One region of the Lacrimispora sp. YZC11 genome, then DNA from elsewhere that is predicted to be linked to it. Evidence: riboswitches for the same ligand, from Rfam matches in the RefSeq annotation. Region 1 holds a riboswitch; each other region holds the start of a gene.

The links. Region 1 has a riboswitch for thiamine pyrophosphate ahead of thiC (phosphomethylpyrimidine synthase ThiC). Riboswitches for the same ligand answer to the same signal wherever they lie in the genome.
Region 2: linked by a shared signal. The riboswitch ahead of AC27IJ_RS11460 (thiamine-binding protein) and the one ahead of thiC (phosphomethylpyrimidine synthase ThiC) in region 1 are both predicted to bind thiamine pyrophosphate.
Region 3: linked by a shared signal. The riboswitch ahead of thiT (energy-coupled thiamine transporter ThiT) and the one ahead of thiC (phosphomethylpyrimidine synthase ThiC) in region 1 are both predicted to bind thiamine pyrophosphate.

What each region holds. Positions count from the first base shown of each region.
Region 1 is NZ_BAAJYQ010000019.1:50,364-60,318, forward strand. It holds gene AC27IJ_RS21060 (anthranilate synthase component I family protein) at 1-1,314, shown strand, start outside; gene AC27IJ_RS21065 (anthranilate synthase component II) at 1,314-1,898, shown strand; gene trpD (anthranilate phosphoribosyltransferase) at 1,899-2,918, shown strand; gene trpC (indole-3-glycerol phosphate synthase TrpC) at 2,915-3,709, shown strand; gene AC27IJ_RS21080 (phosphoribosylanthranilate isomerase) at 3,706-4,389, shown strand; gene trpB (tryptophan synthase subunit beta) at 4,335-5,519, shown strand; gene trpA (tryptophan synthase subunit alpha) at 5,512-6,285, shown strand; TPP riboswitch at 6,337-6,443, shown strand; gene thiC (phosphomethylpyrimidine synthase ThiC) at 6,630-7,937, shown strand; gene thiW (energy coupling factor transporter S component ThiW) at 7,980-8,534, shown strand; gene thiM (hydroxyethylthiazole kinase) at 8,547-9,428, shown strand; gene thiE (thiamine phosphate synthase) at 9,415-9,955, shown strand, end outside.
Region 2 is NZ_BAAJYQ010000006.1:1,117,626-1,127,580, reverse strand. It holds gene AC27IJ_RS11500 (M13 family metallopeptidase) at 1-1,903, shown strand, start outside; gene AC27IJ_RS11495 (FeoA family protein) at 2,155-2,370, shown strand; gene AC27IJ_RS11490 (FeoA family protein) at 2,386-2,604, shown strand; gene feoB (ferrous iron transport protein B) at 2,679-4,862, shown strand; gene AC27IJ_RS11480 (FeoB-associated Cys-rich membrane protein) at 4,925-5,062, shown strand; gene AC27IJ_RS11475 (transcriptional repressor) at 5,162-5,617, shown strand; gene AC27IJ_RS11470 (HD-GYP domain-containing protein) at 5,653-6,276, shown strand; gene AC27IJ_RS11465 (hypothetical protein) at 6,273-6,401, shown strand; TPP riboswitch at 6,446-6,557, shown strand; gene AC27IJ_RS11460 (thiamine-binding protein) at 6,622-6,918, shown strand; gene AC27IJ_RS11455 (ABC transporter permease) at 6,887-7,648, shown strand; gene AC27IJ_RS11450 (ABC transporter substrate-binding protein) at 7,671-8,696, shown strand; gene AC27IJ_RS11445 (ABC transporter ATP-binding protein) at 8,739-9,485, shown strand; gene AC27IJ_RS11440 (MerR family transcriptional regulator) at 9,756-9,955, shown strand, end outside.
Region 3 is NZ_BAAJYQ010000014.1:112,132-122,086, forward strand. It holds gene AC27IJ_RS14330 (response regulator transcription factor) at 1-148, opposite strand, end outside; gene AC27IJ_RS14335 (helix-hairpin-helix domain-containing protein) at 170-925, opposite strand; gene AC27IJ_RS14340 (DMT family transporter) at 1,028-1,453, opposite strand; TPP riboswitch at 1,728-1,825, shown strand; gene thiT (energy-coupled thiamine transporter ThiT) at 1,852-2,523, shown strand; gene AC27IJ_RS14350 (bifunctional 5,10-methylenetetrahydrofolate dehydrogenase/5,10-methenyltetrahydrofolate cyclohydrolase) at 2,699-3,535, opposite strand; gene AC27IJ_RS14355 (cyclodeaminase/cyclohydrolase family protein) at 3,553-4,185, opposite strand; gene AC27IJ_RS14360 (PucR family transcriptional regulator) at 4,350-5,981, shown strand; gene AC27IJ_RS14365 (DUF1177 domain-containing protein) at 5,985-6,944, opposite strand; gene AC27IJ_RS14370 (M20 family metallopeptidase) at 7,030-8,283, opposite strand; gene AC27IJ_RS14375 (ABC transporter ATP-binding protein) at 8,306-9,292, opposite strand; gene AC27IJ_RS14380 (ABC transporter ATP-binding protein) at 9,285-9,955, opposite strand, start outside.

The sequences.
Region 1 (9,955 bases):
GAGGGAGGCGAAAAATGGGGACGCTACTCCTTCCTTGGCTATGATCCGGTCCTTAAGGTCACTCTAAAGGATCATGTGGTAAGGGTACATCATTATGGCCAGCCGGAGGCCAGCCAGGTGATCCGGACCAGGGAGCCCTATGATGTGCTGCGGGATATCTTAAAGGATTACCGTTCTCCAAAGCTTCCCGGACTTCCCCCCTTTACCGGTGGATTTGTAGGGTATTTTGCATACAGCATGATCGGCTATACGGAACCGGTCCTCTCCATCAAAAAAGGAACCTGCAATGACTTTGACTTAATGCTCTTTGATACGGTCATCGCTTATGACCATTTAAAGCAGAAAATCAGCCTTGTGGTCAATATGAAAACCGACCAGGTCATGGAAAATTACGGGGAAGCCTGCGCAAAACTGGAAAGCATTGCAGCCATGATCGGAGAAAATATCCCCCTAAAAAAATCCGCAGTCACCAGCAGACCAAACTTCCGCTGCAACGTGACCAGGGAGGAATTCTGTTCCATGGTGGAGCGGGCAAAAGATTATATCGTGGACGGAGACATTTTCCAGGCGGTGCTTTCCAGGCAGTTTACAAGTGATTACCAGGACAGTCTTCTCAATGCCTACCGGGTTTTAAGGACCACCAACCCGTCCCCCTACATGGTATATCTCCATATGGATGATACAGAAATCATAAGCACTTCCCCGGAAACCCTGGTCCGTTTACAAAACGGGCGGCTCACCACCTTTCCGGTAGCAGGTTCCAGACCCAGGGGAAGGGACGAAGAGGAAGACAACAGGCTTTCGAAAGAGCTTCTGGAAGATGAAAAGGAGCTGGCAGAGCACAACATGCTGGTGGACTTAGGGAGAAATGATCTGGGGAAAATAGCAGCGTTTTCCACTGTAGAAGTAACAGGATATAAAATGATCCACCGTTATTCCCGGATTATGCACATCTGCTCCCAGGTGGAGGCGGATATTACCCCTGACCGGGATGCCTTCCATGCCATAGAGGCGGTCCTTCCGGCAGGCACCCTTTCCGGTGCTCCGAAAATCCGGGCCTGTGAGATCATCGAAGAACTGGAAACAGAGCCAAGGGGCATATACGGAGGAGCCCTGGGCTACATTGATTTCACCGGAAACATGGATACCTGTATCGCCATACGCATGGCGGTAAAAAGCCAGGGAAAGGTATACGTTCAGGCAGGAGGCGGCATCGTGGCCGACAGCGTTCCGGATCGGGAGTACGAAGAATCGGAAAACAAGGCAAAGGCCGTGATCCGGGCCATTGAAACCGCAGGGGAGGTAAATGACTGATGATTCTCTTGATCGATAATTACGACAGCTTTTCCTACAACTTAGTCCAGATGTCCGGCGGCTTAAATCCTGATATCAGGGTAATACGAAACGATGAGATGACCGTGGAAGAAATAAGGGATCTATCTCCCAGCCACATCATCCTCTCCCCAGGTCCCGGTTATCCAAAGAATGCAGGAGTGTGCGAGGACGTGGTGAAGAAGCTTTCCGGAACAATTCCCATGCTTGGGGTATGCCTGGGGCACCAGGGAATCTGCGAAGTATTCGGGGCAGAGATCACTCATGCAAAGAAGCTGATGCACGGAAAACAGAGCCTTCTTACAATCGATGTTTCTGATCCCATCTTTCACGGGCTTCCGGAACAGATCCTGGCCGCCAGGTACCACTCTCTCATCGCCGCAAAAGATTCTCTTCCTCATTGCCTGGCCATCATCGGAACCGATGATACGGGAGAAATCATGGCGGTAAAGCATAAGGAATATCCCCTTTACGGGCTTCAGTTCCATCCGGAATCTATCCTGACACCAAATGGGATGACCATACTTAAAAATTTCTTATCCATTCATATAAAGGAGGCAGATTAAATGATTCAACAGGCGATCCATGAAGTAATCTCAGGGCAGAATTTAAGCTTTGAGGCTGCAAAAGAGGTCATGAACGAGATCATGAGCGGGGAAACCACCCCGGCCCAGATGGCCGCATTTTTAACGGGACTTCGGATGAAGGGGGAAACCATTGACGAGATCACTGCCTGTGCCACGGTTATGCGGGAAAAGGCCTTAAGGCTGGAGCCGGATTTTCCCGTCATTGATATCGTAGGCACCGGCGGCGACGAGGCCGGGACCTTTAACATTTCCACCACCACCGCATTTGTGGTAGCTGCAGGAGGAGTTCCTGTGGCAAAGCATGGCAACCGCAGCGTTTCCAGTAAAAGCGGGGCTGCCGATGTGCTGGAGCACCTTGGGGTGAATTTAAACCTTACGGCGGAACAGTCGGGAGACATACTAAGGAAAACAGGCATGTGCTTCCTCTTCGCCCAGGCTTACCATTCCTCCATGAAATACGCCGGACCGGTGCGCAAAGAGCTTGGGGTGCGGACCATCTTTAATATCTTAGGCCCTCTTTCCAATCCTGCGGGAGCCACCATGCAGCTTTTAGGGGTCTATGACAGGAAACTGGTAGAACCTCTGGCCCAGGTATTAAGCAATCTGGGAGTCAGGCGGGGCCTGGTGGTCTGCGGAGATGACGGACTGGATGAAGCCACCGTCACAGGCCCCACCCATGTATGTGAAATCCGTTTCGGGGAGCTTACTCCCTATGAGATCACGCCGGAGCAGTTTTCCCTAAAACGATGCAGCCTTGCGGAGCTGGTTGGCGGCACACCGGCAGAGAACGCCCAGATCACCAGAGATATCTTAAGCGGTAAACTCCATGGACCAAAACGGGATATCGTCATCTTAAACTCTGCCTTAAGCCTGTACCTGGGAATCGATGACTGCACCATTCCCCAATGTATTGAAAAAGCGGCCCATCTCATTGATTCGGGAAAAGCCGCCAGTAAGCTTGATAAGTTTGTAAAAATGACCAACGAGGTGGTTTTATGATACTTGACGTCCTGGCTGCCTCCTCAAAAAAACGGGCGGAGGCGGCAAAAGAAAAAATCCCCATGAAGGCCATGGAAAAACTGGCATTTGAAATTTTGGAAAAAACAAAAGACAGAGGTCTTTCTTTTGAACGCAGCCTCTCCTCTCCAGGCATTTCCTTTATCTGCGAGATAAAACGTGCCTCTCCCTCAAAGGGGCTCATTGCTCCTGAGTTCCCCTATGTGGAAATCGCAAAGGATTACGAAGCTGCAGGGGCGGATGCCATTTCCGTCCTTACGGAACCGGAATACTTTCTCGGAAATAACGACTATCTGACCGAGATCAGCCATAAGGTGGATATCCCTCTTCTCAGAAAGGATTTCACGGTGGACCCCTACCAGATCTATGAGGCAAAGGCCATAGGCGCGGCTGCAGTCCTTCTCATCTGCGCTCTCCTGGATACAAAAGCCCTGAAAGAAGATTTAAGGCTATGCCAAAGCCTTGGCTTAAGCGCCCTTGTAGAGGCCCATGATGAAGAGGAGATCCGCTCCGCCCTCTCGGCGGGAGCCAGGATCATCGGAGTAAATAACCGGAATTTAAAAACCTTTGAGGTGGATTTTAATAATTCCCTCCGCTTAAGGAGCCTGGTCCCCCCTGACGTACTTTTCGTGGCGGAAAGCGGGATCAAAAGGTCAACAGACATCAGGCTCCTGTCAGAAGCCGGAGTCAATGCCGTCCTGATCGGGGAAAGCCTGATGCGTTCCCCTGACAAAAAGGAAGTTATAAACGGATTTAAGCGGGAGGCACAATGAATTCGAAAGGAAAACGGATCAAAATATGCGGACTGACCCGCAGGGAAGATATCCTGGCAGTAAACGTCTCAAAACCGGATTACGCAGGATTCGTATTTGCTCCCGGAAAGCGCCGCCTTACGGGACCAGAGGCAAAAGTACTTAAGGAGCTGCTGCTGCCGGAGATACCGGCAGTGGGAGTATTTGTAAACAGCCCCATAGAAGATATCCTGTCCCTTGCGGAAAATGGAACCATTGACCTTATCCAGCTTCACGGCGATGAGGACCGGGATTATATGATGGAATTAAAAAGCCGCCTGTCCCCCGGCCTTCCTGTCATAAAGGCCATACGGGTCCGGCAGGCGGAAGATATGAAGGAAGCAGATGACCTTCCCGCTGATTTCCTGCTTTTTGATACTTATACCAAAGGACTTTACGGCGGCAGCGGGAAGACCTTTGACTGGTCCATGATACCGGACATAAAAAAGCCCTGGTTCCTGGCCGGAGGCATAGACGCCTCAAACATCAGGCTGGCCATGAAAACAAATGCCTTTTGCCTGGATCTAAGCAGTTCCGTGGAAACAGAGGGCAAAAAGGACCGGTCAAAAATAAAAGAAATCATACAAACAGTAAGGAGTGAACAGCCATGTCAAAAGGAAAATTTGGACAGCACGGCGGACAATTTGTCCCCGAAACGCTGATGAATGCAGTAAATGAGCTGGAAGAGGCTTATGAAAAGTACAGCCATGACGAGGAGTTTTTAGCCGAACTTTCAGACCTTCACCAAAAATATACCGGAAGGCCCTCTCTGCTCTACTATGCAGAGCGGATGACAGAGAATTTAGGCGGTGCAAAGATTTATTTAAAGAGAGAGGATCTAAACCACACCGGCTCCCATAAGATCAACAATGCCCTGGGCCAGGTCCTTCTTGCAAAGAAGATGGGAAAAACCCGGGTCATCGCTGAAACAGGGGCCGGGCAGCATGGCGTTGCTACTGCTACCGCCGCCGCTCTCATGGGAATGGAATGCGAAGTTTTCATGGGCAAGGAGGATACGGATCGTCAGGCCTTAAACGTATTCCGCATGGAGCTTTTGGGCACAAAGGTTCACGCTGTCACCAGCGGCACCCAGACCTTAAAGGATGCAGTCAATGAGACCATGAGGGAATGGACCAACCGGGTGGCTGACACCCATTATGTCTTAGGCTCTGTCATGGGCCCTCATCCCTTTCCGACTATTGTCAGGGATTTTCAGAGCATCATCGGAAAAGAGGTCCGCTCTCAGCTTATAGAAGCAGAGGGTAAACTTCCTGACATGGTGATCGCCTGCGTGGGAGGCGGAAGCAATGCCATGGGAATCTTCCATGAATTTGTAAATGAACCTTCCGTGAAGCTGGTGGGCTGCGAGGCCGCTGGGCACGGCATTGAAACAGGAAAACACGCAGCTACGATTTCTACCGGCTCTCTTGGAATCTTCCACGGCATGAAGTCCTATTTCTGCCAGGATGAGTACGGTCAGATCTCCCCTGTTTTCTCCATTTCCGCAGGACTTGACTATCCCGGCATCGGGCCGGAGCACGCGGCCCTTCACGATTCAGGAAGAGCCAGCTACGTCTCCATTACGGATCAGGAAGCCGTGGAAGCTTTTGAATACTTATCCCGTCTGGAAGGGATCATTCCGGCAATAGAAAGCGCCCATGCAATAGCCTATGCCAGAAAGATCGCTCCTTCCATGGGAAAAGATGAGGTCATTGTCATTAATCTATCAGGGCGGGGCGACAAGGATGTGGCAGCCATTGCCCGTTACAAGGGGGTTGAAATCTATGAGTAGAATAAGCGAAGTATTTTCCAAAGGAAAGGCATTCATCCCATTTATTACGGCAGGAGATCCCGACCTTGCCACCACCGAAGAACTGGTTCCTGCCATGGCCGAGGCCGGAGCGGATTTGATCGAGCTTGGAATCCCTTTTTCTGACCCAATCGCAGAGGGGATCGTAATCCAGGAGGCCGATATGCGGGCTTTGGCCTCAGGAACTACCACGGATAAGCTTTTCGAAACCGTAAAACGGATACGCAAAAAAACAGATGTTCCTCTGGCTTTTATGACTTATATCAATCCGGTTTTCGTGTATGGAAGCGAAAGGTTTTTAAAAAATGCAGCTGAGTGCGGCATTGACGCCCTGATCGTGCCGGATATGCCCTTTGAGGAAAGGGAGGAACTACTGCCCTTTTGCAGAAAATACGGGGTCGAACTGATCTCTCTCATCGCCCCCACTTCCAGTGAGCGTATACGGACCATTGCATCTGGATCGGAAGGATTTATCTACTGTGTTTCCTCTATGGGCGTGACCGGAGTGAGAACGGAAATCAATACCAACATTGGTGAAATGATTTCCTTTGTAAAGGAGGCAAAAGATATCCCCTGCGCCATCGGCTTTGGTATCTCCACGCCGGAGCAGGCAAGGGAGATGAGCAAACATGCAGACGGTGTCATTGTTGGCAGCGCCATTGTAAAAATAGCCGCAAAATACGGAAAAGACTGTGTAGGGCCTGTCTGCGACTACGTAAGGGAAATGAAGTCCGCCATTTCCGGCTGACGGCCGGTAAGGGATGTTTTCCTTGACAAGCAGGAAGGGGAATGCTACACTAGTGCCACAAGAGGGAGCTCGTAGGCGGGCTGAGAGGAAGTAATCAACTTCGACCTTTATAACCTGATTTGGGTAATGCCAACGTAGGGATTCATATGGGATGATTGCATATTTCCGAGCCTATACCTGTTGGTATGGGCTCTTTTTGCGTGGGTAATGAACCAAACGAATATGCAGTATATTCATTCGGTGAATGCCGCGGCGACTAATAAAAACCTGCAAAGCGCGTTTTTCTTAGTCTTTACTAAACGTCCTTACAATCCCTCCGTTCGCGAGAAAAAGGAGGAACAAACATGAATTACACCACACAAATGGATGCCGCAAGAAAAGGCATTCTGACAAAGGAACTGACGGCGGTAGCTGAGCACGAACAATGGAATCCGGAAAAGCTGCGGGAGCTGGTGGCGGAGGGAAAAATCGCCATTCCGGCAAATAAGAACCACAGCTGCTTAAAGCCCAGCGGTATCGGCTCCATGCTCAGAACAAAGATCAATGTGAATCTTGGGACATCCAGGGACTTGAATGATCTGGAAATGGAACTTGAGAAAGTAAAGGACGCAGTTCTTATGGGGGCAGAATCCATTATGGATTTAAGCTCCTTTGGAGATACCCGGAAATTCCGCAGGAAGCTGACGGGAGAATGTCCGGCTATGATTGGTACGGTTCCTATCTACGATGCTGTGGTTTATTATCACAAACCCCTTCGGGAAATCACCGCCGAGGAATGGATACAAATCGTGGAAATGCACGCGGAAGACGGGGTGGATTTCATGACCATTCACGTTGGGATCAACAAGCAGACTGCCAGAAGATTCAAGGAAGCAAAACGGCTGACTAACATTGTATCAAGAGGAGGGTCTATCATCTTTGCCTGGATGGAAATGACCGGGGAGGAGAATCCCTTTTATGAGCACTATGACCGCATACTGGAAATCTGTCAGAAGCATGACGTGACCTTAAGCCTTGGAGATGCCTGCCGGCCGGGGTGCATTGAAGATGCGTCTGATATTTCCCAGGTAGAGGAGCTGGTGACCCTTGGAGAGCTGACAAGAAGGGCCTGGGAGAAGAATGTACAGATCATTATTGAAGGCCCCGGCCACATGCCTTTGGATCAGATTGCAGCCAATATGAAAATACAGCAGACGATCTGCAAGGGAGCGCCCTTTTATGTCCTGGGACCTCTTGTCACTGATATTGCGCCGGGATATGACCATATCACCGCGGCGATCGGAGGAGCGGTGGCCGCTGCTGCCGGGGCGGCGTTTCTCTGCTATGTGACTCCTGCGGAGCATTTGAGGCTGCCGGATGAAGCAGATGTGAAGGAAGGAATCATTGCAGCCCGGATTGCGGCCCATGCAGCTGACATTGCAAAAGGCATCAGGGGCGCTAAGGATTGGGATCATAAGATGAGCGATGCCAGAAAACGGCTGGATTGGGAAACCATGTTCCAGCTTGCCATTGACCCGGAAAAAGCCAGACGCTACCGGGCCTCGTCAAAACCGGAAAAAGAAGATACCTGCTCCATGTGCGGCAATTTCTGTGCCATGAAAAATATGAACAGGATTTTAGAGGGAGAGATCGTCGATATCTTTGATGAATAATATTTTGTGGAAATTAAAATTACATATACAGGAGGAATTTTCATGAATGATCAAATACCATCAACAATTTACAGCAACTCTTCTACCGGTTCAAGAGTACGGGTGAAAAAGCTGGTGATCAGCGGAATGCTGACAGCTCTTACCGTTGCGCTTTCCGGCTTTTCCATCCCGGTGGGAGCTTCCAAATGCTTTCCGGTACAGCATCTGGCAAATGTTCTGGCCGGGGTATTCTTAGGGCCTGTCTATGGTGTTTCCATGGCGTTTTGTACTTCACTTATACGAAACCTCATGGGAACCGGAAGCCTGCTTGCCTTTCCGGGAAGCATGGCTGGCGCGTTTCTTGGCGCCTATCTGTTTCAAAAAACCAGGAAGCTTTTGCCTGCTTATCTTGGAGAAGTGGTTGGGACCGGGCTGATCGGAGGGCTGCTCTGCTATCCTGTGGCCGCCGTTCTCATGGGAAAAGAGGTGGCTGTGTTCTTCTTTGTAGCTCCATTTTTCATGAGTACTCTGGCAGGGACCCTATTGGCTGCAATCTTACTGGCAATGCTGCGCCGCCTTGGCCTTTTTTCCTATTTTGAGCGTCTCATCAATGAATAGGGGGACCCTGTTATGAGCATAAAAATCAATGAATTCCTGACAGGGCTGGTCAGGGAAAAGCGGCCCGTCATCCACTGTATCACCAATTATGTTACGGCAGGGGACGTAGCAAATATCATTTTGGCCTGCGGCGGCTCCCCCATTATGGCAGACCAGCCGGAAGAGGTTTCGGAGATAACCGCCTTATCCGACTGCCTTCTATTGAACATTGGGACCCCGAAAGAATCGACGAAAGCCGCTATGATAAAGGCCGGGCAGGAAGCAAACCGGCGAAACCTTCCTGTCATCTTTGACCCCGTGGGAATCGGTGCTTCCCGTTATCGGACCGAAACTGCTCTTTCCCTTTTAAAGGAAGTGAAGGTAACCGTTATCAGGGGAAATGCCTCCGAGCTGCGGGTCTTATTAAAGGAGCTGACCGGACAGAACGTGGGAAACGGTTCTATATCTCCCGCCCGGGGAGTTGATGCTTCCTTTTCTGATGAGATAAAGGAAGAAACCCTGGAATCTCTTAAGGCAACAGCCAGGGCATTAAGCACTGCGACCGGTGCTGTGACTGTTATGACAGGAGCCACTGATATTGTATCAAGCGGGAAAGAGAACTGGCTAATAAAGAACGGCTGTCCTCAAATGTCCCGGATTACAGGAAGCGGCTGTATGCTGGATGGCATAATTGCCGCCTACACGGCCTCCATCGGGCCCAGGCCCTCACAGCATGCCATATTCCAGGCTGCTGCTCTTGCCACGGCTGCTGCCGGTCTTTGCGGAGAGCGGGCGGCAAAACGAGCGGAAAAGATCCCCGGCGGTACAGGAAGCTTCCGCTGCTGCTTTCTGGACGAAGTAAGCATTTTGGAAGAAAGCACCTTAAAAGGAGGGATAAATATTGAAGTTTCATAAAGACATGCTTCTCCTCTATGGGGTAACAGACCCGGCATTTACAGGAGAAAAAACCTTAACAGAGCAGATCGAAGAAGCCCTATGTGCCGGAGTGACCCTTCTCCAGCTTCGTGAAAAAAGTCTGGACAAAAGTGCCTTCCTGGAAGAAGCTCTACTTGTCCGTGAGCTTACGAAGCATTATGGGATCCCGCTTATCATCAACGATGATGTGGATATTACCCTTAAGTGCGGGGCGGACGGCGTACACGTTGGACAGGATGATTTATCTCCTTTGGAGGTCCGCCGGCTAATCGGGCCGGACCGCATTCTGGGCGTTACTGCCAAAAACGTAAGTCAGGCAAAAAAGGCATTTATGGATGGGGCGGATTATATAGGATCCGGGGCTATCTTCCCAAGCCCTACAAAAAAAGATGCCATTCCCTTAACCCTGGAACAACTGTCTGCGATCTGCCGTTCTGTTCCTATTCCGGTAACGGCCATCGGAGGAATTAACAGTGAAAATGTATCCAGCCTGAGAGGAACAGGCG
Region 2 (9,955 bases), on a different contig from region 1:
CGGGGTGAGGCTGGAGGATGATTATTATGAATATGCGAACCAGGATATTCTGAACCAGGTGGAGATACCAAAGGATTCCAGCGGCTGGAGTTATTTTTATCAGCTGGAGAAAGACTCCTTTGAAGTTCTTGAGGGGGTACTTGAAGAGGCCGTAAAGAACCGGAAAGAGGTTAAACCAGGATCCCTGGAGCAGAAAATTGCAGACCTGTATTTATCCGCCTTAGATGTGAATGGGCGGGAAAAAGCAGAATTTGGACAGCTTAAGCCATATATGGATCAGGTAAGAAGTGCCTCAAACATTGATGAGTATTTAAAGGCAGTGGGAAACATATATGGGGATCTGGGAGTCAGCAGCATTATCACGGTGCAGTGGATGGAAGATATGAAGGATTCCAGCCGGTATGCTTTATATGTGGATGGGGCAGATCTGGGGCCGGGAAAGGAAACACTGGAGGATAAGACCCAGTCGGAGCTGATGGACCAGTACAAAGACTATATCGGACGGACTTTGGAATATACGGGCATGAGTAGTGATGAGGCGAAAAGAGCTGCCGCTGAAATCCTGGCATTCCAAAAGGATCTGGCTGAAAGCGCCCTTCCCTTAAGCCAGCAGGGTGACCCTGATATCATATATAATCCGTATTCCATGAAGGAAATAAAGAGTTTGCTTCCGGAAGGTGCTGTCGACTCCTATCTTACGTCAGCAGGACTTGCAGATGCTGATTCCTTAATAGTGACCCAGAAGGCGCAGATGGTAAAAATAGGCCGGTACCTGACAGAGGATCATCTCCCTGTTCTAAAGAACTATTCCATATTCAGCCTGGTAAGTGATTTTGCGCCTTACCTCGCTCCTGAGATCAGGGATAATGATATAGACTGGAATAACACACAAAATGGTATTAAGGAGAGAAAGACAGACAAGAAGCTGGCAAGTGAAAGAACCCAGAACATGCTTGGGTTTGAATTCGGCAGGCTTTATGTGGAAAAGCGTTTTTCAAAAGAAGATAAAACAGCCATTGAAAAAATGGTCCGCCATATCCTTGAGGTTTACAAAAAGCAGATCATGGATCTTGACTGGATGGGAGAAGAGACAAAAGCAGCCGCCATTAAAAAGCTGGAAAACATGACTCTTAAGATCGGATATCCGGACAAGTGGCCGAATGATTATGCAAAAGCAACCATCACACCGATTGAAAAAGGGGGAAACTTAATTGATAACGTTCTTTCCCTCATGAAGGCTCAAAATGATGTGAGCAAGGAAAAAGTCCGCAAACCGGTGGATAAAACGGAATGGGGCATGACACCTCAGACGGTGAATGCCTATTATAACCCCACCGGAAATGAAATCGTATTTCCGGCCGCCATTTTGCAGGCTCCTTTCTATGATCCAGACGAAGATTATGCGTCAAATCTGGGAGGAATCGGATCGGTCATTGCCCATGAAGTCAGCCATGCCTTTGATTCCTCAGGTTCCCTTTATGACGAAAAGGGAAACTACCATGTATGGTGGACCAATGAGGACAGGGCCAAATTCAAACAGCTGGCGGATCGGGTGGTGGCTTACTATGACGGGCAGGAAGGCTATAAGGGCCGTCATGTAAACGGAGCCCAGACCTTAAATGAGAATATCGCGGATCTCGGTTCCCTGGCCGCCATCACTTCCATTGTGGGAGATGATGCGGAGAGCTTAAAGCTGCTCTTTAAGCAATATGCAACCATATGGACGTCGAAATATACGCCGGAGAGCATGATCAGAAGGCTGAACACGGATGTTCATTCCCCGGCCAAGGTGAGGGTCAATGCAGTTCTTAGCACTACCGACGCCTTTTATAAGGCTTATCAGGAGATAAAGGAGGGAGATGCCATGTACGTGGCTCCCCAAAAGCGTGTGAAAATCTGGTAAAAAATAGGAGAGGGGCTGCGGCAAAATATTTTAGTTATTTTGCCGCAGCTCTTCTTTAAATTATCGACAAAAAGATTTCATAAAAATCTTGACAAATGTCCTAGGTTAGTGTATACTAACTAGTGCGTAATGGGAATGATTCTCATTAATATTATTAATAAACATTTCATAGGTGTACCTTTACGTCCCGTAATACGGGGCTGGCCCTGTCCCAAATGCAAGGGCAATATTAAAAAGAAAGAAGATGATGGATGATGCCTCTGACAATGGTGAAAACAGGTGAACCTAATGTGATCCGCAAGGTGGGCGGCAAGGAAGAAACAAGACGTTTTTTAGAAAATCTGGGTTTTGTATCCGGAGGAGTTGTGACGGTTGTTTCCGAAATGGGCGGAAATATGATTGTAAATGTAAAAGACTCCAGAGTGGCGATTGGAAAAGATATGGCCAATAAGATTCTGGTGGAATAGAGAGGGAGGCAGACAATGACATTAAAGGAAATTCCATGCGGAAAAACAGTTAAGGTAACAAAACTCACCGGGGAAGGACCGGTCAAGAGACGGATCATGGACATGGGTATCACAAAAGGAGTGGACATTTATGTGCGAAAGGTTGCGCCCCTTGGGGACCCGGTTGAGGTGACTGTAAGAGGATATGAATTATCTTTACGGAAAGCGGATGCGGAAATGATCCTTGTGGAGTAATTGCTTTTTACGTATGAGTTAGGTATGACTAATACCTGACAAATTAGGTGCTGACAGGCAGAAAGAGGTAGAGTATGTCAATTAAGATTGCATTAGCAGGTAATCCAAACTGCGGAAAGACAACGCTGTTTAATGCGCTTACGGGATCCAATCAGTTTGTGGGGAACTGGCCGGGCGTAACGGTAGAGAAGAAAGAAGGAAAGTTAAAAGGCCATAAGGATGTAATCATCATGGACCTTCCTGGCATTTATTCACTTTCTCCTTATACCCTGGAAGAAGTGGTGGCCAGAAACTATCTGATCACAGACCGTCCGGATGCGATTTTGAATATTGTAGATGGAACCAACATTGAGCGTAACTTATACTTGTCCACTCAGCTTATGGAACTGGGTATCCCGGTGCTCATGGCAGTCAACATGATGGATATTGTTGAGAAAAACGGAGACAAGATACATATCCAAAAGCTGAGCCAGAAGCTGGGCTGTGACGTAGTAGAGATTTCCGCATTAAAGGGAACCGGAATCCAGGAGGCGGCAAAAAAGGCCGTAGCCCTGGCAAATCAGAAAAACAATGCGGTACCGGTCCATAAATTTGCACCGGAAGTGGAATCTGTCCTGGATTCCATTGAAGATAAGCTGGGAAATGAAATCCCGGAAGAGCAGAAGCGCTTCTTTGCCATCAAGCTTCTGGAAAAGGATAATAAGATCCAGACCCAGATGAAGCATGTACCAGATGTATCGGAAGAAATCAACCGGATCGAAAAGGAAATGGATGACGATACGGAAAGCATTATCACCAATGAGCGTTACGTATATATTTCATCCATCATCCATGAGTGCTTTACGCGCAACAAGGTGGAAAAAATGACCGTTTCTGATAAGATTGACAGGATCGTAACAAATCGCTTCCTGGCTCTGCCTATCTTTGCACTGGTTATGTTTCTTGTATATTATGTTTCTGTAACAACCGTTGGAACCTGGGCTACTGACTGGGCCAATGACGGCGTATTCGGAGAGGGCTTCAGCCTCTTTGGCCTGGAAATTCCCGGTGTGCCGGTTGTTATTGAAGGCGTTTTAACTGCTGTAGGCTGTGCAGATTGGCTGCAGGGACTGATTCTTGACGGAATCGTAGCAGGTGTCGGCGCTGTCCTTGGTTTCGTGCCTCAGATGCTGGTACTTTTCATCTTCCTGGCATTTTTAGAGGCTTGCGGCTACATGGCAAGAGTTGCCTTTATCATGGACCGTATTTTCCGCCGGTTTGGTCTTTCTGGCAAGTCCTTTATCCCAATGTTAATCGGAAGCGGCTGCGGTGTGCCTGGAATTATGGCTTCCCGTACCATTGAAAATGACCGTGACCGTAAGATGACTATTATGACAACTACCTTCATTCCCTGCGGAGCAAAGCTTCCCATCATCGCTTTGATTGCAGGTGCATTGTTCGGCGGAGCAGCCTGGGTGGCTCCAAGTGCTTACTTTGTAGGAATAGCAGCCATCGTTTGCTCAGGAATTATTTTAAAGAAGACAAAAATGTTTGCAGGAGATCCGGCGCCTTTCGTTATGGAACTTCCGGCTTACCATATGCCTACAGTTGTAAATATTTTAAGAAGTATGTGGGAACGTGGCTGGTCCTTTATTAAAAAAGCAGGTACCATCATTCTTCTGGCAACCATCTTTGTTTGGTTTACTTCCTTCTTCGGCTGGGTAGACGGCCAGTTCCGGATGTTAGACGCTTTGGAACTTGATCACAGCATCCTTGCGGCAGTTGGAGGCACAATCAGCTGGATCTTCGCACCTCTTGGCTGGGGTGACTGGAAATCTGCGGTTGCAGCCATCACCGGACTGATTGCAAAAGAAAACGTAGTAGGTACATTCGGTATCCTGTTTGGTTTTGCGGAAGTTGCAGAAGATGGATCTGAAATCTGGGGAACGCTTGCGACCAGCATGACTCCTTTGGCAGCGTATTCCTTCCTGATATTCAATCTTCTCTGCGCCCCATGCTTTGCTGCTATGGGAGCCATTAAAAGAGAGATGAACAATATCAAATGGTTCTGGTTTGCTGTCGGATATCAGACCCTTCTGGCTTATGTCGTATCTCTCTGCGTTTTCCAGATTGGATCCCTGGTGATCACAGGAACTTTTGGAATCTTTACTATCGTTGCCTTTGCCCTGATCGCAGGATTCATTTACCTGATGGTGAGGCCGTCAAAGGAAGAAAAAAAATCGAACGTTCATTTAAGCAGCGTGGCAGGAGCTAAATAAGCTCCGGCCACGGCTGGAAGCCTGCACCTTACCTGCAGGCTCATAATATAAGGAGGTACTTTATGGGAACACTGGTTGTTTTAGTCGTTGTTGCCGGAGCGGTGGCGTTGGCAGTAAAAAGCATGATTCGTGATAAAAAGAACGGGAAATCCATTCAGTGCGGCGGAGAATGCAAAAATTGCGGAGGACATTGCCATTAATTTAGGCGGCAGAAGGAAAAAGCTGTTTATGCCTTAAAAATACCTGTAAACGGAGGCGCGCAAGTGGAGAGACAAACGAACATCAATGAGAAAAGAAAAATGCCTGACTCCAGAAGCTATCACAGGACAAAAATGCAGAAAGAACTGATCATTGAGAAGCTGAAGGCAAAAGGCTGCAGGATCACAAAGCAGCGCTGTACTCTTTTGGATGTCATACTGGAGCATGAATGTTCCAGCTGCAAGGAGATTTATTATAAGGCATCAGGCGTGGATGAGACCATCGGCGCTGCGACCGTCTACCGGATGGTCAATATCCTGGAAGAAATCGGGGCCATCAGCCGGAAGAACATGTATAAAGTCGTCTATTCGGAAACCTGTCCCATGGAAGAGGCATGTACGGTGGTTTTGGACGATGAAACTACTTATCAGCTCTCTGCCAAGAACTGGAATCAGGTGGTCCAGGCAGGACTTAGCGCCTGCGGATATTTAGATGGCCAGAAAATATCTTCTATTATAGTGAAGCCCTGTGAATGCGAGAATGCTGATTGCATTTGATATGTAGTTAGCATTAACTAACCCAAGAAACGAGTATGGAAACTATGGATAGCGGACCAGAATTAGAATTATTTTCAGGCAGCGTGGACTATCATGAAATCATCGAATGCATTGTGAGTGCATTGGATGCCAAAGACCCCTATACTGCGGGGCATTCCCAAAGGGTGAGCGATATGGCGCTGGCCCTTTTGGGGTTTTTAGAGCTTGATAAAAAGGAAATAGAGAAGATACATATAGCCGCTCACCTTCATGACATCGGGAAAATCGGGATCCCTGATTCTGTTTTAAATAAGCCGGAAAGGCTTTCCGGGGAAGAATGGGCGGCCATGAAAAAGCATCCCAGGATAGGGGCTGATATTTTAAGCAAATCCCGTCATTTAAAAGAGCTGAAGGATATTGTCCTGTATCACCATGAACGTTTTGACGGTAAAGGATATCCGGAAGGGCTGAGGGGAGAGAAGATCCCGCTGGGGGCCAGGATCATAGCCATCTGCGATTCTATTGATGCCATGACATCGGACCGGGGATACCGGAGCGCTTATTCTATGGAACATTGCTATGAAGAAATCGAAAAGAATCTGGGAGTGATGTACGATCCGGTGATCGGGGCGTTGGCATTAAAGCATTGGGACCAGGTGACAAAAACGGCCGGAAAATGATAATATTTACGGCCCTTATCCTTCTGGGAGCAGGAGGGATCATGACTCCCACAGTCTCGGCGCTGCTTCATAATACGTCCACTCTGGGAATCAGCTTAAGCAGCATGCAGAATCTGCTGTCCTAGAAGCCGGGATTGACATTCCCGCCTTCCTGATGTATACTTGCAATGAAAATTAAAAGGGGTGCTGGAGAAAGTCCGGCTGAGATAAGGCAGTATTGCTTTAAACCCTGTAACCTGATCTGGATAATGCCAGCGTAGGAAGCTTACAGGCTAAGCCTGTTCACCCGCCCGGACATCCGGGCGGTTTTTTGTTTTCTATAAATGATAAAAGGAGAGAAAAGACATGAATGCAAGCGTAGCGATCCAGACATTGCCGGAGGCAAAAAATGATGAGGAACTGATCCGTATTGTTGACCAGGTGATCGATTATATCAAAAGCACAGGACTGAACTATTATGTAGGGCCATTTGAAACCGCTATTGAAGGGGATTATGATGAACTGATGGACATTGTTAAGGAATGCCAGCACATTGCCATAAGGGCAGGTGCTCCCTCTGTTGCCGCTTATATCAAAGTCACCTACCGGCCGGAAGGGGAGGTACTTACTATTGAAAAGAAAGTCACAAAGCATCACAAGTAAGCTTTGGTCCTGCTCTGCGGTTTTTGGGCTTTTGGTCTTGTGGCAGGGGATCAGTGCTTTCGGTCTTGTGGACCGCTTTCTGCTCCCCTCGCCCATCAGTGTCGGAAGGGCATTAGTCACGGAATTCCCGGTACTGACAGTCAATGCGGGAATCACCCTTGCCGAGGCGTTTACCGGTCTTTTTCTAGGGGTGGCAACAGGTTTTGTGATCGCTGTGATCATGGATCATTTTGAAGGCCTTTACCGGGCTTTTTATCCGCTTATCGTTCTGACACAGACCGTTCCCACGGTAGCCATTGCCCCTCTTTTGGTATTGTGGTTTGGTTACGGAATGGCTCCTAAGGTGATCCTCATAGTATTGACTACCTTCTTTCCCATTACCGTGGGCATGCTTACCGGTTTTAAGTCAGTGAATCCGGATGCGGTGAACTTATTAAAATCCATGGGAGCCGGAAGAGTAAAAATATTTCGCTATATCAAGCTTCCCGGAGCTATGAGGCAGTTTTTTGCAAGCCTTCGGATCTCGGTTTCCTATGCCGTGGTCGGAGCGGTCATCTCCGAATGGCTGGGAGGCTTTGGCGGACTGGGCGTATACATGACCCGGGTGAAGAAATCCTTTGCCTTTGATAAGATGTTTGCGGTCATTTTTCTCATATCGGCCATCAGTCTTCTTCTTATGAAGGGTGTGGACGTGCTTTCTAAGAAATGCATGCCATGGGATAATCAGTGATATGACAGAATTGGAGGAAATAATGAAAAAAACAGGTTTGGCAATTTTAATGGCAGCCGCGGCAGCCGCATTTCTCACTGCCTGCGGGGGAACCGGGAAACAGGCAGCAAATACGAATTCATCGGATTTAAAAAAAGTGACATTTGTTCTGGACTGGACTCCCAATACCAATCATACCGGACTTTATGTGGCAGAGGAAAAGGGGTATTTTAAGGATGAAGGGCTTGAGGTAGAAATCGTTCAGCCCCCCGAGGATGGGGCGGCAGTTCTGGTGGCCTCCGGAAAAGCCCAGTTCGGAATGTCCTTCCAGGACTCCATGGCACCGGCACTGGCAGGGGAAAATGCCCTTCCGATTACGGCAGTAGCAGCGGTCATCCAGCATAATACCTCCGGTATTATTTCCAGAAAAGGCGAGGGGATGGCTTCTCCAAAGGGAATGGAAGGAAAGAAATATGCTACCTGGGATATTCCGGTAGAAAAGGCCATGGTCAAAGATGTGGTGGAATCCGATGGAGGTGACTTTTCCAAGGTGAAGCTGATTCCCAGCACGGTTACAGATGAGGTTTCCGCATTAAAATCAAAATCAGTGGATGCCATCTGGATCTTTTATGCATGGGCAGGTGTCAAAATGGAAGTAGAAGGCCTTGATACGGATTACTTTGCATTTGCAGATTTGAATCCGGCATTTGATTATTACACGCCGGTCATTATTGCGGGAAATGAATTCCTAAAGCAGGAGCCTGAGACGGCCAGAGCCTTTTTAAGGGCTGTGAGCAAAGGGTATGAGGATGCCGGGAAAGACCCGGAGGGGGCAGCCCGCATATTACTTAAAGCGGCGCCGGAGCTTGATGAGAAGCTGGTGATGGAAAGCCAGAAATATCTGGCGGATAAATATCAGGCTGATGAGAAAGAATGGGGATATATAGATCCAAAACGGTGGAACAGGTTTTATGACTGGCTCAATGAGAATGGCCTGTCCAGTCCTGAGATTCCGGAAAATGCCGGTTTTTCAAACGATTATCTGCCTCGGCTAAATTCTCCGCAGTAAGCAAGGGGAAGTTCATTGCTTTCAGAAATAAAGGAGGAAACTATGACACACTTAAAGGTGGAAGGCATTACAAAATTCTTTGATGAAAAGACGGTCTTAAAAGGCGTATCCTTAGAGCTTAAGGAAGGGGAGCTGGTATCTCTTCTTGGAGTCAGCGGAGGAGGAAAGACTACACTGTTTCATATCATCGCAGGCCTTTCTCTGCCGGATGAGGGACATGTGTATCTGAATGGAGAAGAAATCACCGGGAAACCGGGGTCTGTCAGCTATATGCTGCAAAAGGACCTTTTGCTGCCTTACCGTACCATCGTGGACAACGTGGCACTTCCCCTTCTTATTAAGGGCATGAAGAAAACAGAGGCCAGAAAAAAGGCGGGAGAATATTTTAAGCTGTTTGGCCTGGAAGGGACGGAGATGCAGTACCCTTCCCAGCTATCCGGCGGTATGAGGCAGAGGGCGGCTCTTTTAAGGACGTATCTGTTCTCCAATCGCATCGCTCTTCTTGATGAGCCCTTTTCCGCTCTTGACATGATGACTAAGCGGGGCGTGCATGAATGGTATTTAAAGGTGATGGATGACATTCATCTATCCACCCTTTTTATCACCCATGATATTGACGAAGCCATTCTTTTATCAGACCGCATCTGTATGCTGACCGGATCTCCCGGCAGGATTACAAAGGAAATCATCATAAAGGAACCAAAACCACGGGAAAAGGATTTTAACATCTCAAAGGAATTTATGGAGTATAAGAGGGAAATTTTAAAGCATTTAGAAGGAATAGGATAGTTTACGGGCTTTTTTAAAGCCCGCTCAGATCGTCAAAAAAGCCGGCAAGATGCCGGCTTTTTTGTATCATGGAATCAGATCATCTTTAAACCTCAATGCCGATGCTATGGCGGTCTGCAATCCGTTTCGCAATTGCCAGACCAAGACCGGCTCCCGCAGTTTTTATCTAAACTATGTGAAGAAAATATCAGAAACCTTATTGTAAGTATCAAGTTTATTTTGTATAATAAAGAGAGAAACCACCATGATTGACTGCGGAGATTGATGAATATGATAAAATTGACAAATTTTAACGTTAAAAAAATGACGATCGGAGAAATGGCTAAAATCAATCACATATCAGAGCAGACCCTGAGACTTTACGACAGGGAAGGGCTGTTTTCTCCCGTAAACCGGGATGAAAACACCGGATACCGCTACTATGACATTCGCCAAAGTGCTCAGCTTGACATGATCCGATACATGAAAGC
Region 3 (9,955 bases), on a different contig from region 1:
GGACCACATCATACTCTTTCTGCTTTGCGAAATTAATGGCTTCCTCTCCATCATAGGCACAGTCCACTTCCATACCGTCCTGTTCCAGACTGAATCTCATTCCTTTTACGATGAGTTTTTCATCATCAACTACTAAAACGCTTGCCATACTACACCTCTGTCCTCTATTTCAAACTGTGATATCTTCTTTTATTTTTTGGAACGCCGCATCTTTGATGCCGGATATCTTCATGATATCCTCGATCTTCTGAAATCCGCCGTGGCTCTCCCGATACTTAAGGATATCGTTTGCCTTGGCTTCTCCGACTCCCCGAAGGGTCATCAGCTCCTCTTTTGTGGCTGTATTTAAATTCACCTTGGTTTTTTGTACGTTGGATGAAGCTTCTGCCTGTAAGGAAAATTCTCCCCGGGCTTTCGCCGCTTCCACCTCTTCCTTGCCAGGGACCACGATCTTCATGCCGTCCTTGACCTGCTCCGCCATATTTAAATATTCTGCCGCAGCCTGGTCTGTGACTCCGCCTGCTTTCTCGATTGCCTGAAAAACCCGGCTTCCTTCTTTAAGCTCATAAACACCGGGAGAAACAACTTCTCCACAGATATGTACATAGAAAGGCAGGACCGTTTCCTCTCCTGCACTTCCTAAGCTGCCCTCTGCCGCCTCTAAAGCAGCCGGACCGGTCCCGCCGGTAACTGACTTAACACCGTCTGCTTCCAAAGCGCCGGTTCCTGTCGACCCGCCATCCCCTGACCTGCCATCACCTGCTGCCCCAATTCCGGTAATATTTTCTCCGGAATGAAAAGCCGATTCCTCTGACAAGGAAATTCCTGGCCTGCGGGCCTCCTGGCTTTTGCTCAAGCCGTAACATACACCCGCCCCTAAAACACACAGGGCTATAAGGATGATTTTAACTTTCTGGTACTTCATGATATCCCTCCTTTTACAAAATTTCTCAAAAAAGGATACCATCTTCAGCCTATGTTATTATTCTACCTAAAGAAATAGGTAAATACAAGCACTATTTCCAAATTAATTAAATATCATGATTCCGATGATGGCAACAACTGCACCGATCAGCTTTTTCCATTCAAATCCTACCTTTTCAACGCCGAATAAGCCAAACAGCTCTATGGCGTAAGCCACAATGATCTGGGAAATTACAATTATCAAAGCTGCCTTGGCCGGACCCAGGGTCCCCATACTCCTTACTACCGTATAGGTAATAAATGCACCCATAACGCCGCCAATCAACAGGTACTTGGGCTGTACATCAAATAGGCCGGAAATGTTTTCCTTGCCGGAGAAATACCACAGAATAATGCAGGTCAAAAATGCGGTAAGCTGTACCCAGCCTGTAGATACCCACATACTGGTCTGCTTTGTCACTCCCGTATTAAAAACTCCCTGTATGCTCATAAGCGCCCCGGATATAAGAGCTATAATAAAGCCTGTCATTAAAACAACCTCCGTATCTCCAATTTGTATAGAATGAATCAAACGGATATGTCCGTCTTTCACTAGAATGTGCTTTATTTGCATTTTTATACTGAATTTACAATTTGGTTACCAATCAGCGATGCAGAAACAGTTGTATGATTTGCGCCTTTTAGCCTGGTCACTAAGCACAAATTATGCAAATGCTGAATGCCATATCCGAACTGCAGCATCACTTGATATGGCTTGACAAGCCTTCTGTTTTGCGCTATACTCACAACAAAATTATATAAATTACACACGCTAGGGGAGCCTTTGGCTGAGATCGGAGAAACCGAACCCTCACTACTTGAACCGGATAATGCCGGCGTAAGGAAGCAACAGTAGTCCCCTCCTGCGCACACAAAGGAGGATTTTTTATGTCATTTTTTCTAACTTACTCTGCGGAAAACGAAGAGTACCTATTAAAGCCGGCCGGATACTTGCTGGTGATCATTCTGCTTGCTGCAATGATTTTCATCCTGCATCTTCTGGGCAGATCGTCTTCCAAATCTCAAAAGCTGCAGACCCGCCAGCTGGTTTACTGCGCAGGCGCCATGGCGCTGGCAATGGTAACTTCCTTTATTAAAATTGCCTCCCTTCCTTTCGGCGGTTCCGTCACCTTGTTTTCCATGCTGTTCATCTGCCTGATCGGCTATGTTTACGGCGTAAGGGCCGGGATCATGACCGGTGTGGCCTACGGGATTTTACAGTTTATAACAGAGCCCTATATATTTGCTCCCCTCCAGGTTCTTCTTGACTATCCCTTAGCTTTTGGAGCTTTGGGGCTTTCCGGGCTGTTCAGAAACAAAAAACACGGTCTTGTGACCGGGTATGTGGCGGGTGTCGTGGGCCGTTACTTATGCCATGTGGTTTCAGGCTATATCTTTTTTGCTTCCTATGCACCGGAAGGCATGAACCCTATGGTTTATACTCTGGGCTATAATGCTACCTATATCCTGCCGGAACTGATCCTGACCGTTGTAATTCTGTATTTCCCTCCCGTGTTGGGAGCCATTGGACAGGTGAAGCGCCAGGCCGTAAATGGGTAAGTATGCTTCCATAAAAACAAGCGGCATGAAAGGTGTCGGAAACTCCCATGCCGCTTGTTTCATTTTTACCATACAGTCTTACTATCTTTCAGGTGTCTCTTTAATTTTCCTTTAAAGGAGCCATTGCTCCATAGATGGTCGATCTATTTTGCAATGGCTCCCATTATTTCATATTTTATTTTTTAAGGGCCGCCAACACCAGATGCCTGGCAAGCACAGCCGTTGTCACCGCTCCTACACCTCCTGGTACAGGAGTTGCCATGGAGGCGGTCCCTTCCAAGGAATCAAAATCCACATCACCGCAAAGCTTCCCATTTTCATCCACATTGATCCCCACATCCACCACTACGGCATCCGCTCCTACAAATGAGGCATCCACCATCCTGGCCCGCCCTGCAGCAGCCACAAGGATCTGTGCATTTTTACAGGTTTCCTTTAGGTTTTCCGTGCGGGTGTGGCAGATGGTGACCGTTGCATTTTCTTTTAGCATCAGCATGGATAAGGGACGCCCTACTACCATGCTTCTGCCCACGATGGCCACCCGCTTTCCGGTCAGAGGGATATCATTGGCCTTTAAGACCTCCACAACTGCCTCTGCCGTACATGGTGCAAATCCCGTATCATCTCCGGCAAATACTTTTGCGATATTTTCAGGAGATATGCCATCTAAATCCTTTTCCGGATGAATCATATGCTCAATGTCTTTTTCTTTTATCTGCTTTGGCAGAGGGCGCAGGAGAAGTATGCCGTCAATGTCCTGATCATCATTGATTTTTGCAAACTCTTCCTTAAACGCTTCATCGGTTATGTCCTGGGAGAATGGATAGCTTTCTCCCTCCAGGCCGAAGCTTTCCATCTTTTTTAAAGCTCCCCGCTCATAGGATAAGTCGTCGGGACGTTCTCCCACACGCACAATGGCAAGCTTTGGAGTCCTTCCTTTTAAGCCGGTCAAAAGCTCTTCCACCTGTTCCTTGATTTTTGCAGACACGGCTGCACCCTTTAAGGTTATCACGTCAGTTTTCCTCCTCTTTATTCTGCCTTTAATGCTGCTTCTACTCTTGCATAAATGGTATCTGCCTTTCCGATCCCATCCTCTGCCAGTTTATCCGCCCGATCCTGAAGCTGCCCGGCTTTTTCCCGCTGCTTCATGGATTTTGTATTGATGGAAACATTCATCTTGGCTCCCAGCAGGGCAGAACGTACGAACTGCACACCAACACCTACGTCACTGACAGCCAGGCGGCTTCCCTTTTCTGCCAGAATCTCCATGATATCAAGAGTTTCAAGGGCCCGCTCCATGACCATGAGAGGAACCAGGGTAGCAGCAAGTAAATGAGTTTCCAGGACTTCCTCCTTATGTTTTTTTTCTTCCACCGTGACGGCTGGAAGGCCGTATGCCGCCGCCAAGGGGACAAATACAACTTCGTCTTCATCTGCAAGCCTTAAAAATTCGCTTTTTAAAGTTTCCAGCTTTTCAAGGAATGACTGCATTTCTTCTTCCACATCGGCATACCGCTTTTTACCAAGGGTTAAGTTCACCACCATTTCCCCCAAAGCCGCCCCTATGGCGCCGCCAAGGCCCGCCGCTCCGCCGCCGCCCGGCGTTGGGCTTTTTGAAGATAATTTTTCAAGGAATGTGTGAATTGTAAAGTCTTGTATCATAACTATTGATCCGCCTTTCCAACCGCATTTTATTTTCCATTATTATATAAGGCTTTCTATAAAAAAACAAGATTAACTTGTCAAGTAAAACAGTCAATGCTATGATTGTCAAAAATAGTTAATATACCCGGTTAATTTTTGTTTCGAATGAAAAGGAGCATGAAATGAAATATCCTCCCTTGACCCTTGGATGGTTTTTATATGAAACCCCCATAGATAATCTGGAATTCATTGGAGAAGATGAAGCTCTTCATAAAACCATCACCGGTATCAGCGTGCTTGATAATCCTGACGGTGTAAAGTGGATCAAAAAGAATGAAATCGTTCTTACAACGGGTTACATCTTTTATAATGATTTTGAAATCCAGAAAAAAATAATTGCGGATCTCCATGCCATTGACTGTACTGCTTTCTGCATTAAAGTCAAACGTTTTTTTGACAGGATTCCCGACTCCCTGATCGAAGAGGCCGCCAAGTATGGACTTGCGCTTGTTTCGGTGCCTTTTTATCATGGTTATTCCAACATTATAAATATAGTAAACGAAAATCTTATTGAGCAGAAAATTTTAAGGCAGCAATTCATCCTTAAGGAGGCGGAAAAATTTCACGAATCCTTCTTTAATAAAGAAGGAATTATGAAAATGCTTGAGCGGATATCCAATTATACCAATTCCATGACAATGATAACCACAACTTCTGATTTTCCCATATATTACTGCATTCCACCCAAGGAATACGGGGATTTTTCCCAAATTCACAAATTGCAGGTTCAGCCCTTAAATTCTCTGCCGGAGAAAACACCAAAAGAGCACTCCAGAAAATGCAATTTTTACTGCAATGACACGCTCCTTACCTTTCATACCTTTCTGCTACCCGACAACAAGCATTACTTATGTATTGATGTCACCAAAAAAGAAATCGACACCACCACCATGGAAATCCTTAAGCAGATATTCTCCGTTCTCGCGCTGGAGCTCACCTCCATGCAGATTCAGAGCAGAGCCTTTTCCCAAAAAAATTATTATGATTCTTTTTTCTATATGCTTACAGACATTAAAAATAAGTCCATTGATGAAATACGGGTGGTTTGCGATGCTTATTCCTTTCCCAGTGACTTAAAAAAGGTTTGTATCACCCTGGAATGCCAGTCAAAGGAAAGCAAGCTTTTCCGCGGCCTCTACCATGCAGTAAACCAGGGGCTGATCCATCTGGGCCATAAATATTTCTTATGCCACAACGAAAACCGTATTGTTATTTTTCTCCTGTATCCGAAGCAGACGCCAAATGTGGAAGCGCTCTCGCTGTCCGATCAGGCTGCCCTTCAGCTATCGGATTATTTAAAGGATTATCAAACCTTTTTCAGACTGGGCATCAGCCGCTGCCATACCTCCTGCGCTGCCATTGCAAAGGCATATGAAGAAAGCCTGCAGACATTGCACCTGCAGACCGCCTCCGATCAAACCGCCCTCATTCATTCTTATACCAGGCAGTTTGCATTTCATCTTTTAAACCAGCTGACCTCTTATGAAAGGGAAAAAATATACGAGGATACCGTCAGCACCCTTGCTATCTATGATTTGGATAATAAAAGCGAGCTTCTTGCAACCCTTAAGGCGTATTTGGAAAATTCCCTAAGCCTGACTGAAACTGCCCAAAAGCTTTTCATCCACAGGAATACCTTAACTGCCCGGTTATCCTCCATCAGAAAGCTTCTGTGCAGCGATATCACTTCCATTGAAGATATCTTCCGTCTGTATTTGGGAATCTGCGCCTGGGAGCTGCTGAAAAACACTTAAATCCTAGGCATCATCGTCGCATTCGTTTCCTGTGCCCAACGTTTGAAAGTGTTCCATAGTTCCATACAAATACTGGATCCTCTCAAATTCCCTCTCATCGTAGAAACTGCATTCTCTCCGGCCGTAGGCCTTTGCAACCTCCAGCATAAATCTTGCTGCCTCTTCACAATCCGTGATATGGGTCGCACCGGTTGCACAGCCTGCGACCGGAGTCTCTGTGGTTATTGCAACTCCGATCACAGGCGCTTTTGTGGCGGTTGCAGGCTGGAGAATGCTGTTTAAATGATACAGCCCGTTTCCATAAGGCGTAATATCCTGTTGGGAAAGGGCGTATACATAAGGCAATTTTCCTGTTGTTGTCTGCATCAGATCCAAAATGCTCTCGGAAACCCGCAATATGTATCCTCCCTTTACGGTAGGGGAGACGGCAAAGCCTCTGTTGTTGATGATCCTGTTTCCCTTTGTGGTATCAACAGATAAAATGGCATCCAGCTCCTCCGTTACCTCTTCCTGATTCACCTGTGCCATATTGACCGGGGAATCCATAAACGGAACCGGCTTGTGCTCTCTGGTGGGTGCATCCGGACAAATATGGGTGGATATAAAAACATCGCCATCCAGATAGTCTCCCTTGTTCTGCATGTCCAGCAGCTTCGCCGCTAAGGATAAGGCGATAAGGGCCCCGTCGCCGTCGGAAACAAAACCGATCCTCTCCGGTCTGGCTCCTAAGCCTCCCAGCCTTCCCAGCAAGCCGATGGTCGGGGCATCTAATCCCTTTCCCTTTCCTCTCACTCCTGGAATCCTTACCTTAATCATATCGGTTTTTCCCTTTTGTCCCTCCAAGGTATACACTTCCACGTCAGCATCCGGCCTGATGGTTTTTAAATACTCCATGGCCGCCTTTCCGTTGGCATAGCTGCTGTCAAGTAAGTCATGTACCTCTATCAATTGCTTCATCAACATTGCGAATCCTCCAAAAATTTATTCTCGCGAAAGCAGCGGGCAAAGGTCAGGTGAGCCTAACCCTGGCGGCTGCCCGCGGGGTGTTTTACCGAACCTCCATAAGATCACAAATGGCCCCTATATAAGTTTTGGCTGCCGTAATCACGTCCTGAATCTGGACCGTTTCATTATAGGAATGAATCCCTAACGTATTGGAAGGGCCGAACTGGATGGTGGGAATTCCAATCAACCGGTAATCTCTTGCATCGCTTGATGCCCACTGGTAGGCAGGTATGACCTCTTTTCCCAATAATTCTTCTGCATTCTTCTTAAATGCCAGAACAATGGGAGCTTCATGGTCGGTGTAATTGGCTTCGCTCTTATAATGAAGCTCGTACTCCACCCCCTCCGCTCCGCTGGCCTCCATAATCCGTTCTAAAGCCTCTTCGATTTCTTCTTTGCGGACTCCGATTGGCAGCCGCACATCCACAGTTGCCTCACAATAATCAGGAACCATATTGTGCCTGGTTCCTCCTTTTATAAGGCCTACATTTGTGGTCACATGATCGATGACCCTCCCTAATCCGGGAATGCTGTTTTCTTTCTCTGCCAGCATCTGGGAGTCCCTTAAAGGCTTTTGCTGCCTTTCTGTAAAATGTCCCTCTATTTCCGTTAACAGGGAAACATGGGGAAGGACATTTGATAATTTTAAAATGGCATTCTCTCCCTTATAATTCCCCAGGCTTCCATGAGCCGATTTTCCATAGGCCTTCAAGGTCAAAAGAAGCCCTCCCTTTTGTCCGATCTCAATGGTATTCATGGATGTTGGCTCCGCCACCAGACAGGCATCGGCATGATCCGCATACCCGTTGGTACACAGCCACTGGGTTCCGAACTGCCCTCCGCTTTCCTCATCGGAAACAATGTGGAGCCTGATGTTCCCTTTTAGCGGAACACGCTCCCTTGCCAAAAGGGAAAGGGCAAAAAGTACACCGGCCACCCCTGCTTTCATATCAGAGGTCCCTCTTCCTAATATCTGGGTCTCTGTGATCTCACCGGAAAAGGGATCAAAATCCCACTGGCTTAAGTCACCCGCAGGCACTACATCCACATGACCGTTTATAATCATGGAAAAACCTGCCTCACTGCCGATCCCTGCTACTATGCAGGGATAATCCGGATTACACCCGGTCTCTTTAAACCCGATCCCTGCTTCCCCAAGAAATGCTTCCACATAATCAATCACATCCCTCTGGGTGCCCGTAGGATTTTCGCTTTTTATCTGAATCAGTTCCGATACAAGCCTTATCAATTCTTCGCTATGCTCATCCACATATTGCAGAAGTTCCTTTTTCGTCATCCCATAATCCTCCGTTTCCGGTTTACTTTTTTTCGTATAAGAAGCAGGCTACCTGGTGTCCTTCTTCATCCTGCTGTTTCAGCTTCGGCATTTCGTTTTTGCACCGTTCCATGCACTGAGGGCACCGTCCAGCCATTGGGCAGCCTTTTAGCTCCCCAATGGGACTTGGAACCTCTCCCTGAAGCACGATCCTCTCCTTTCCCTCATCAGGGCTTTCCGGAGGAATGGCCGACAAAAGCGCCTGGGTATAGGGATGAAGGGGATTCTTATAGATATCTCCTCCGCTGCAGATTTCTACGATCCGCCCCAGGTACATGATTACAATTCTGTCGCTGACATATTTTACAACGCTTAAGTCATGGGATATGAACACATAGGTAAGATTATATTCCTTTTGAAGCTTCTTTAAAAGATTGATCACCTGGGCCTGTATGGACACATCAAGGGCCGATACCGGCTCATCACATATGATCATCCTGGGATTTATGGATATGGCACGGGCCACATTCAGACGCTGCCTTTGCCCGCCTGAAAACTCATGGGGATACCGGTTCATGTGCTGCACATCCAGCCCCACCTGTTTTAAAAGCTCCAAAACCCTCTGCTCCATCGCCGCCCTTCCCTTAACGGTTTTGTGAACCACCATAGGCTCGGAAACAGAATCAGCCGCAGTATGCCTGGGATCCAGGGAGGAATAAGGATCCTGGAAAATCATCTGTATGTTTTTACACAATTTTAGCTTTTCCTTTGCCCTGACTCCAAGTATGCTTTTTCCTTCAAACAGAATTTCCCCTTCTGTTGGTTTATGTAAGCCTACAAGGCATCTTCCCAGGGTGGATTTCCCGCATCCGGATTCTCCTATAACGCCAAGCACCTCACCCTCATGAATTTCTAAATCGATTTCCTGCAGCGCATGAAGAACCGCTTTTTTGCTTCCCAGCCTCTTTCCATTTATCTGAAAATCTTTAGACAGCCCTTTCACTTGTAAAATTACCCTTTTCTCACTCATGTTGCTTCACACCTCCCCGCAAAAGACGGCTTCCCTCCCTTTGCCTGTGACAGGCAACGAAATGTCCCGGCTCAAGTTCCTTTAAGTCCGGAACCTGGTTTCTGCACAGCTCCTCTGCATAAGGACATCGGTTGGAAAAATTACAGCAGGTCCCCGTCAATCTTAAATCCGGCGGGGTCCCCTGTATGGTTGCCAGCTCTTCCCCGGAATTGCTGCTCAGCTTTGGCATGGAATCCAGCAGTCCCCAGGTGTAAGGGTGAAGGGGATTATGATGCAATTCCCTGCAGGATGTATACTCAACGGTCTTTCCCGCATACATCACCATAACGCTGTCGCACATCTGCCATACCACGCCCAGATTATGGGTAATCAGCAGGATTGCCATCCCGTTTTTCTCCCGCATGTCCTTTAAAAGCTCCAGCACCTGGGCCTGAACGGTCACATCCAGAGCTGTCGTTGGCTCGTCCGCAATGATCAGCTTGGGATTGCTGCACAGGGACATTGCTATGATTACCCGCTGGCACATACCGCCTGACAGTTCATAGGGATAAGAATCCATCCGGCGTCCGGCATCCGGTATTCCCACCTTTCTTAAGGCTTCTTCTCCCATGCGGTAAGCCTCCTGTCTGCTGACCTTATGATGGGCACAGATCATTTCCACCA